One region of the Parabacteroides sp. merdae-related_45_40 genome, then DNA from elsewhere that is predicted to be linked to it. Evidence: riboswitches for the same ligand, from Rfam matches in the RefSeq annotation. Region 1 holds a riboswitch; the other holds the start of a gene.
The links. A riboswitch is a leader RNA that binds a small molecule or an ion and turns the genes downstream of it on or off. The one in region 1 is predicted to bind cobalamin.
Positions count from the first base shown of each region.

Region 2: linked by a shared signal. The riboswitch ahead of BHV83_RS08260 (ABC transporter substrate-binding protein) and the one ahead of BHV83_RS01880 (TonB-dependent receptor) in region 1 are both predicted to bind cobalamin.

Region 1 is NZ_MNQY01000031.1:64,250-68,622, reverse strand. It holds gene BHV83_RS01880 (TonB-dependent receptor) at 1-1,746, opposite strand, end outside; cobalamin riboswitch at 1,874-2,080, opposite strand; gene BHV83_RS01875 (thioesterase family protein) at 2,201-2,578, shown strand; gene BHV83_RS01870 (DUF8478 family putative metalloprotein) at 2,946-3,308, shown strand; gene BHV83_RS01865 (TonB-dependent receptor) at 3,485-4,373, shown strand, end outside.
Region 2 is NZ_MNQY01000050.1:19,725-24,097, forward strand. It holds gene BHV83_RS08260 (ABC transporter substrate-binding protein) at 1-1,089, opposite strand, end outside; cobalamin riboswitch at 1,146-1,347, opposite strand; gene BHV83_RS08265 (hypothetical protein) at 1,390-1,749, opposite strand; gene BHV83_RS08270 (precorrin-2 C(20)-methyltransferase) at 1,937-2,635, shown strand; gene BHV83_RS08275 (formate--tetrahydrofolate ligase) at 2,717-4,373, shown strand, end outside.

The DNA.
Region 1 (4,373 bases):
GGCGAGATTGACGTTGTTGCTTTTTTCTGGTTTCAGCGCTACATTTGCATAAATGGTGGTTCCGTTGCCTAACAATTCACGGGCGATGGGCAAGCGTACGCTGTGTTCATAAGAAACCTTTACCGCTAATGGGTCGAAGAACATATAGCGCAGTCCGGTACCATATCCAAAGTAATTTTTGGTAGTAGAACCTTGCACTTTGTCCGATCCCGTCACGGTGGACTGGTCGGTCTGCCGGATATTCGGGTGATTCACATAATCTTTGGCAAAGAATACATTCTGCATTTTCCCATCAAAAAACGACTGGCTGTAGGTCAGTCCGATGATATGTTTGGTAACTGCATCGTTTGATGGTTCGAAACTTTGGTCCAAATCATCATAGCGATCATTTCCGGTCCGGTTCATATGATAATTCAGGTTAAGACCGTGATGTCCGTCCAGTTGGTAATCCAAATTGACACGCACGATAGTCAGAGGGCGTTTGTAATGACGTATAGAAGGTTCATTACCTCTGATTTCGTTGCGTTGACTCACGATATAGCCTCCATCCCAATAATATTTCCGATAAGCTGTATCGATAGTAATGGAATGATCCCATGTATGTGACAAAGTTGCTTTCAATGTCATGCCTTCGGTCATGAAATTATATTTGTTATAACGAACCGATACGTTCCATGCATCCGAATTATGTTCAGCCATACCATAAACTTTGGTTTGTATGGATCCGGTCTGCAGTTCCTTGTCTGTTTTGGAGTAGGAAGCGGAAACGAAAAGTTCGTCAGCCCAAAACTTACCTGTGATTCCAGCTTCTATCTGTGCCAATAGCGAAAAATAGCCGTCATGGAAACGTTTTGGGTTGCCGTAGATGAATTGATCACCTGTCTCATTGCGCATCTGCACGTCTTTCATCCGGTAGTCGTTTTTCGAATAGCTGATACCGATGGCAGGACGCACGACCAATCCGGTGTGCCGTTCCATAAACTGTGCGTTCAGGTTGGCACGATGTGTATGGAAGGAACCGATGCTATAAGAAGCGTCCATGAAACTTTTCTTTTCTGCCTGGGTGATAATGTTGACAGCTCCGCCTAATGCATCCGTCCCCAATGAGGCTGGTACTACGCCTTTATAGATTTCCACTCGGTCAATCAGGTTGACGGGCAGATTGGCGAGCGTCACATAGCTCCCTTTGCTATCCAAGGGAACACCGTCTATGAAATAGCGGACGGAATTACCTGACAGCCCGTTGATCGAGAGGTCGAAATCGGAACCTACGCCTCCCTCTTCGCGTATTTTGACACCGCTTGTACGATTCACTAATTCATTCAGGCTATTAAGTGAATTAATGACAGGCTTAACGTCAAGAGCATTAACCGAAAGTGCGCTTTCTCTTACCTGTTGTGATTGTGTTTTCCCATACACCTCCACTGGACTTATGCTTACGGAACTTTCTTCCAGTTTGAAGTCGAGGGTTTTGTCGTGATGAAGGTCGAGTGAGGTTTTGATCGTTTGGTATCCTAAGGAGGAGACGACGAATGTGTGTTTGCCAGGGGATACTTGTAGGGAATAAAGCCCACTGTCATCTGTATAAGTGCCGGAGACCGTGTTTTCGACGGCGATCGTTACCAACGACAGGGGCGTACCTTGTTGATCGGTGACTTTCCCGGAGAGCGTAATTTTGTTTTGTGCCGTCAGACTTAGTTGCGACAGGCAGACAAGCAAAAGGAATACATGTACAAAGACTTTCATTTTAATCCTTGATATAGTGTTCATGACTTGCTTAAGGGAATACACACAAGGAGAAATGATATCTTTATGTAAGGGGATAAAGAATGACTTGACTCGATGTTTTGTAGCTTTATTTCCCGAAAGCTTTAAAACTATGTTTGTTTTGGCAGGTCTTCTGACTTGTTCCGTCTTTGAATGCCTTCCCATCCGGTGACGGACAGTGGCTTGTAGCGTATTCAAAGATTTGGAGAGGAACTTACAGCAGCGGGTCTGTTCAGGATTCGCACCTGATTCCCTTTTCATCACGCCTCCCGTAGCGGTTGGGAGCCGTGAAACCAAAACTGTGGCAAAGGTATGAAAAAAGTCTGTCTGTACAAAAAACGGATTAAAAAACAAATTCATTATTTTTGGCGCCGGATTCGTTAGACTCCGTGAAAGAATAACAGAATGTGGAACGATTAAAAATGAAGTGACTATGTTGGAAAAAGGATTGAAACATATCAGCCGGACTGTCGTGCAGCCGGATAATTTCGCATTGACGATGGGATCGGGAGATTTGCCTGTATTGGCAACACCGGCTTTGGTAGCATTGATGGAAAATGCGGCAATGTTGGCCGTAGCGGCTGAACTCCCCGAAGGGGCGACTACTGTCGGTGCTAAAATGGACATGACACATGTTCGTCCTTCCGGTGAAGGTGAGGAAGTGCATGCGGAAGCGACGCTGGTTGAGGTGGAAGGGCGAAAGTTGACCTTCTCGTTGGTTGCCAGGGATTCGGCAGATGTGATCGGCGAAGGCACGCATATCCGCTATATTGTCGACAGAGCGAAATTTTTGTTGAAACTGAAAGGCTAACCATCACTTCGATTGCTGCGAGAAAAGGAATATGAAGTTACCTATTTGTAGGTGTTTACAGTCTGCTGAATAGTTATTTATGGTGATTTTATATTTCTTTTCCACCTTCTATCTTTGCCTCAATTTAAAATAATCAGATATAATCATAATTGCTAATTTGCATAGACAACGAAATTAAAATCGAAGAAGGCTTCTCGTGAGAGAGGCCTTTTTTATTTGAATGTATTCTACCGATAACTCGATCCTAAAAATGACTATATGTAGGTAGTATGGAGGTCTGTTTTACCTGTAAATAGGGATTGGATATTATCGTTAAATTTGCGAACTTTGTCACCTAAATGGCTGTTATGTCTATAGTTCTCGATAAATGGAAGGATTAAGGAAATATTTAAGGATTGCGCTCCCATTACTTTTCATATCGTATTTGGGATGCCTGATAGCTTTTACCCACGTTCATATAGTGAACGGGGTGACGATCGTCCATTCCCATCCCTATCAGAAAAATGACGACGGGACTCCCAAGAAAGAACATAACTACGCCGAGTTTCAGTTGCTGCACCAACTTTCGACTATTCAAATCAGCGGTGCTACTTTTGCACAAGTGCTGATTGCTGCGTTTCTTGCAACATTTTGTGTTTTATCCACCTGTCCGGTTTATCCGGATCACCTTCGTCCCGTCCTGGGGAAGGTTTCGCTTCGTGCGCCACCATTTGTCTTTTTTAATAATTAATGACGGTACAAAAATCTACTTGTCCCTGCATCTTGCGGCGAGACCGTAAAAGAACATGCCTTATCAACCAGATGTTTTTATGGCCGGCTTTTATGTGATCTCGCGTCTAACGTGGGAACAAGGCAGTTCTGTATACCTACCACTTCCTATATTATTAATTTTTAAAAGACATCTCAATGAACAAAATTTATATACTTTTCCTATGCCTTTGCTATGCCGTTTCGGCAATAATGGCAAACACCTATAAAAATGATAAAGAAGTGACGAGCCCTACGGATGCCAATATTTTTGGGCATGTCGTGGATAAGGCGACCGGTGAACATTTGCCGGGAATAACGATCATCCTGAAAGGAACGACGATCGGTTCCGTGACCGATGACTCCGGGCATTATATGTTAAAAAATCTCCCCGAAGGAGAGTTTACGATCGAAGTCTCTTTTGTCGGCTTCAAGACAGTTACGAAAAAAGTAACGACCGGAAAAGGGAAGACGCAGGAACTGAATTTCGAGCTTGAAGAAGATTTGATATCGCTCGAAGGAGTGGTCGTCTCTGCCAACCGCAACGAGACGAAACGCCGTCTGGCGCCTACCCTGGTGAAGGTACTCAGCCCGACCGTGTTCGAAAAGACCAACTCCACGACTTTAGCACAAGGGCTGGTTTTCCAACCGGGCGTCCGGGTCGAAAACGATTGCCAGAACTGTGGTTACTCGCAAGTCCGCATCAACGGTATGGAAGGAAAATATACACAGATATTGATTGATTCCCGTCCTATCTTCTCCGCATTGGCTGGCGTGTACGGATTGGAACAAATTCCGGCCAATATGATCGAACGGGTCGAAGTGATACGGGGCGGAGGATCTGCTTTGTTCGGTTCGTCGGCTATCGCCGGAACAATCAATATCATAACGAAAGAGCCCATTCGCAATTCCGGTTCCTTTGGACATACGATTTCTAATCTGGACGGATCTGGAGCGTATGATAACAATACGACCCTCAACCTCTCGTGGGTATCTTCTGACAATAAGATGGGAGCTTATATCTATGGGCAAAACCGCTATCGTTCGG
Region 2 (4,373 bases), on a different contig from region 1:
GGCCAGTACGACTTCCGGCTCGGTCGGCATACTTTCGTAAAAAGGCGTATCTTTCATGTTGCAATAGATGATCCCTTTCTCTCTGAAGGCACGGAAATCGGCATAACGCGGGTCCTGCTCCTTCAATGCCTCATAGCTGAACGTACCCGGATAGCTGTTCACAATGCGCCAGTAATCGGCTTCGTCACCCTGATTGTAGACAGTTTCGAAATCAAGTGTCACACCTCCCGAACGTTTGTCGTTTTTGAGGAAATAGTCAGCACCGGCGTCCTTGAAAAGTTGGGCGAGAAAGCTCTCCCCTCCTACGGCATACCAGTTACCGCCCCGCATCTCGCCGCTCAACACGACCGGGCGTTTCTTCACTTTTCCTTCCGCCGTCAGCTCCTTCAATTCATTATAACGGGCCGCGATGGCGTCGAATATCTCGTTTGCCTTTTGCTCCTGTCCCACCAACAGGCCGACGAACTTCACCCATTCCGCCTGTCCCAACGGCGTCATCTCCTTATAGCCTAAATGCGGGATCAATGGGATACCGACATCCTTCAAGGTCTCATATCCGCCCCGTTTAAAAGGCGAAACAAGGATCAGGTCTGGGTTCATACTCATGATCACCTCGTTGTCGAAATTCCCTTCTATGCCGATTTTGGCGGTCTTCCCACTCTTGAGACGTTCGTTCATCTCCCTATTGAACAGATGCCGGGTACTGGTCACCCCTACGACCTTGTCCAGTTCGCCCATCTTGATAAAATTGGACAACTGCAAAGATGTCATACAGATAACACTTCTGATGGGTGTCTCGATCACAGTATACGATCCGGGGATGCCGGCCGGTTTCGTTCCTCTCCTGACAAGCGCATAATGAAAAGTCGTACTTTCCTCATTCTGCGGGTCCTGGATATCCAGCAAGACATACCCGCTCCGATAGGATAATACGAAACCACGGGCATACTCGGGTACAATATGGACACCGGAAAACGCGCTTTCTTCCGTCGTTTCCACCTTATCGGTCCGTTGATTGTTTTTGGTCGTACACGAGGATGCGACACACAACGACATAAGTAGGCAGCATCCTGCCAGGCATTTTTTCATATTCAATATTATTTTATTATAACCGAGAGAGCGTTGTCCACCCCACGAGGACGAGACTCTTCAAAACCGAAACGGCAGGTCTTCTGACTTACTTCCATCCCCGGACACCTTCCCGATCCCCCGATCAGTGGCATTGAGTATTGCCGGTATGTTACCGAAGTTTCACAGCAGCGTGGTCTGTCCGGGATTCCCACCCGGTTCCCTTTTCATTCCTGTCCTGTAAGGAGGACAGGGAAACCTGTTTCAAAGGGCAAATATAATAATATTACTTTTGCTTTCAAGAGAAAAGTGGCAGACAAATCAGTTTTTCTTACGAGCCGCCAAATATTCGTCTTCTAGCATGACTTTCAGTACATGGCCGCTTTCGTCGAAAGCGACAACCAGATTCCGCTGGTCAGTCGTCTCGAGAGAGACCTTATACTGGATAGGGCTGCCGCTACCATTCGACTTGTACACCTCTTTGATCAAGCAATTTTCATAAGCGTTGTAAATCGCTTCCTGTGCGGCAAGGTCCACATCGACGATATCGATCGCATAGAAATTTTTCATACTCAACATATCGATATCCGTATTCCCATCCCGTCCAGTCTGCGCATGACTGTTTTGAGCCATACAGACACACGAAACCACCATAGCCACCATCAATACAAACTTCTTCATAACCTAAAATCTTAAACAATCTATTTACCTTTTTCTAATCGTTCCATCAAGTACAAATTGCATGCCAAAGAATAAAAAGCGGGCTGTGGAAAAGGCAGTGTGGAAATTATCCCCACAATTGTGGAATGCAGATTTGGAAAGTTCCGCAATTTTCCTCACTTTTGCGCACCAAATAATTCTAACGCACATGTCGTACCCCATCTGCTTCGTATCGCTCGGTCCGGGAGACCCCGAACTGATCACTTTGAAAGGCTTGAAAAAACTCCGACAGGCCGATATCATCTATTGCCCCGCCACCATAAGCAAAAGCGGACAACTACTCTCCCGTGCGGCCCGTATTATCGAAGGACTGGAAATCGAGAAGTCTGTAGTCCAGTTCTTCACGCTCCCGATGAGCAAAGACCGGACCAAAGTCTGGAAAGTCTACGATACCTTGTATGAAAAGGCCATATCCGCCAGGGACAAAGAGAAAAAGGTGGTCATTGTGGCGGAAGGCGATGCAGGGTTCTATTCTTCCATACAGTATATATACGACAAATTCAAAGAGAACCGCATCGAAGTGGAACGAACCGCCGGAATACCAGCTTTCATTGCAGCGGGTGCTTTAGCCGGCTTGCATATTGTCAAGCAGGAAGAACAAATCATCGTCATACCCGGAATGCTGACGGCGGAAGAATTGTCGAAAAAGATCAAGACCGGTAATGTGATCGTCATCATGAAGCTGTCCCAATGTGTGGAAGCCGTCCATACCTGCATCCGGTTGCATCCGGAAACGAACTTCCATTATTTTGAGAATGTCGGGACCGGAGAAGAGTTTTACACCTCCGACCGGAAACAAATCCAGAGGAAAATATTCCCATACTTTTCCCTTATGATCATCCAATAGTATCTAAACTACCTGACTTTTCATTTTGTTATTATACAAAAATATATTTACTTTTGTTTTCCACTTAAACTTACATAAGACATGAAATCAGACATAGAAATTGCAAGAGAGGTTTCTCTGCGCAAGATAAAAGAAATCGCGACCGGATTAGGTATCCCTCGTGAAGAAGTTCAGAATTACGGCAGATACATCGCCAAGATACCTATCCATCTGATCGACGAAGAGAAGATCAGACAACACAATCTTATCCTGGTTACAGCCATCACTCCTACGAAAGCGGGTATCGGTAAGACGACCGTTTCAATCGGGCTGGCTTTAGGATTGAACAAAATCGGTAAAAAGGCGGTCGTTGCCTTGCGCGAACCATCATTGGGTCCATGCTTCGGCATGAAGGGCGGAGCTGCCGGAGGCGGATACTCGCAGGTGTTGCCGATGGAAAACATCAACCTGCATTTTACGGGGGATTTCCATGCGGTTACTTCTGCCCACAATATGATCACGGCATTGCTGGACAATTACATCTACCAGACGCGTAATACCTGTGAAGGTCTGAAAGAAATCAAATGGAAGCGCGTACTGGACGTAAATGACCGCAGCCTGCGCAACATTGTTTCTGGCTTGGGCGGATCGGCCAATGGTGTACCGACGGAGACAGGTTTTGACATCACACCCGCTTCGGAAATCATGGCGATCCTTTGCCTGGCAACGGACATCGAAGACTTGAAACGCCGTATCGGCAACATCCTGCTGGGGTATACGAACGATGACAAGCCTTTCACTGTAAACGATCTCGGTGTAGCCGGAGCGATCACGGTATTGCTGAAAGACTCTCTCCTGCCCAACCTGGTGCAAACAACCGAAAACACGGCCGCATTCGTACACGGAGGCCCATTCGCCAACATCGCACACGGCTGCAACTCCGTTCTGGCGACCAAGATGGCGCTGACATATGGCGATTACGTCATTACAGAAGCTGGCTTCGGTGCCGACCTAGGAGCTGAAAAGTTCTTCGACATCAAATGCCGCAAAGCCGGACTGACACCGAAACTGACAGTTATCGTGGCGACGGCCCAGAGCTTGAAGCTGCATGGAGGCGTACCGGAAAACAAGATCAAGGAACAGAATATCGAAGGGATGAAAAACGGTTTCGAGAATCTGGACAAACATGTCGAGAACATGAAATGCTTCGGCCAGGAAGTGATCGTGACTTTCAACAGGTACGCATCCGATACGGACGAGGAAATCGCACTGGTCGCAGAACATTGCCGCGAGATCGGTGTTGGTTTCTGTATGAACAACGTATTTGCTGCCGGTGGCGAAGGAGGTGCCGAACTCGCGAAACTGGTGGTCGACACAATCGAAAAGAAACCTTCCACCCCGCTAAAATACATCTACGAGGACAACGAACCGATCCGTAGCAAGATAAAAAAGGTGTCCGAACAGATCTATGGAGCAGCCTCTGTTGTCTATACGACATTGGCGGACAAGAAAATCAAGCAGATCGAAAGTCTCGGAATCTCCCACTATCCGATCTGCATCGCCAAGACGCAGTATTCGTTCTCTTCCGATCCGAAAGCCTACGGGGTAGCCAAGAATTTCGAGTTGAAAGTGCGCGACATCATCATCAACAACGGTGCAGAGATGATCGTTGTCATCATGGGCGAGATCATGCGCATGCCGGGACTGCCGAAAGACCCGCAGGCAAAACGTATCGACATCGTGGACGGCGTGATTGAAG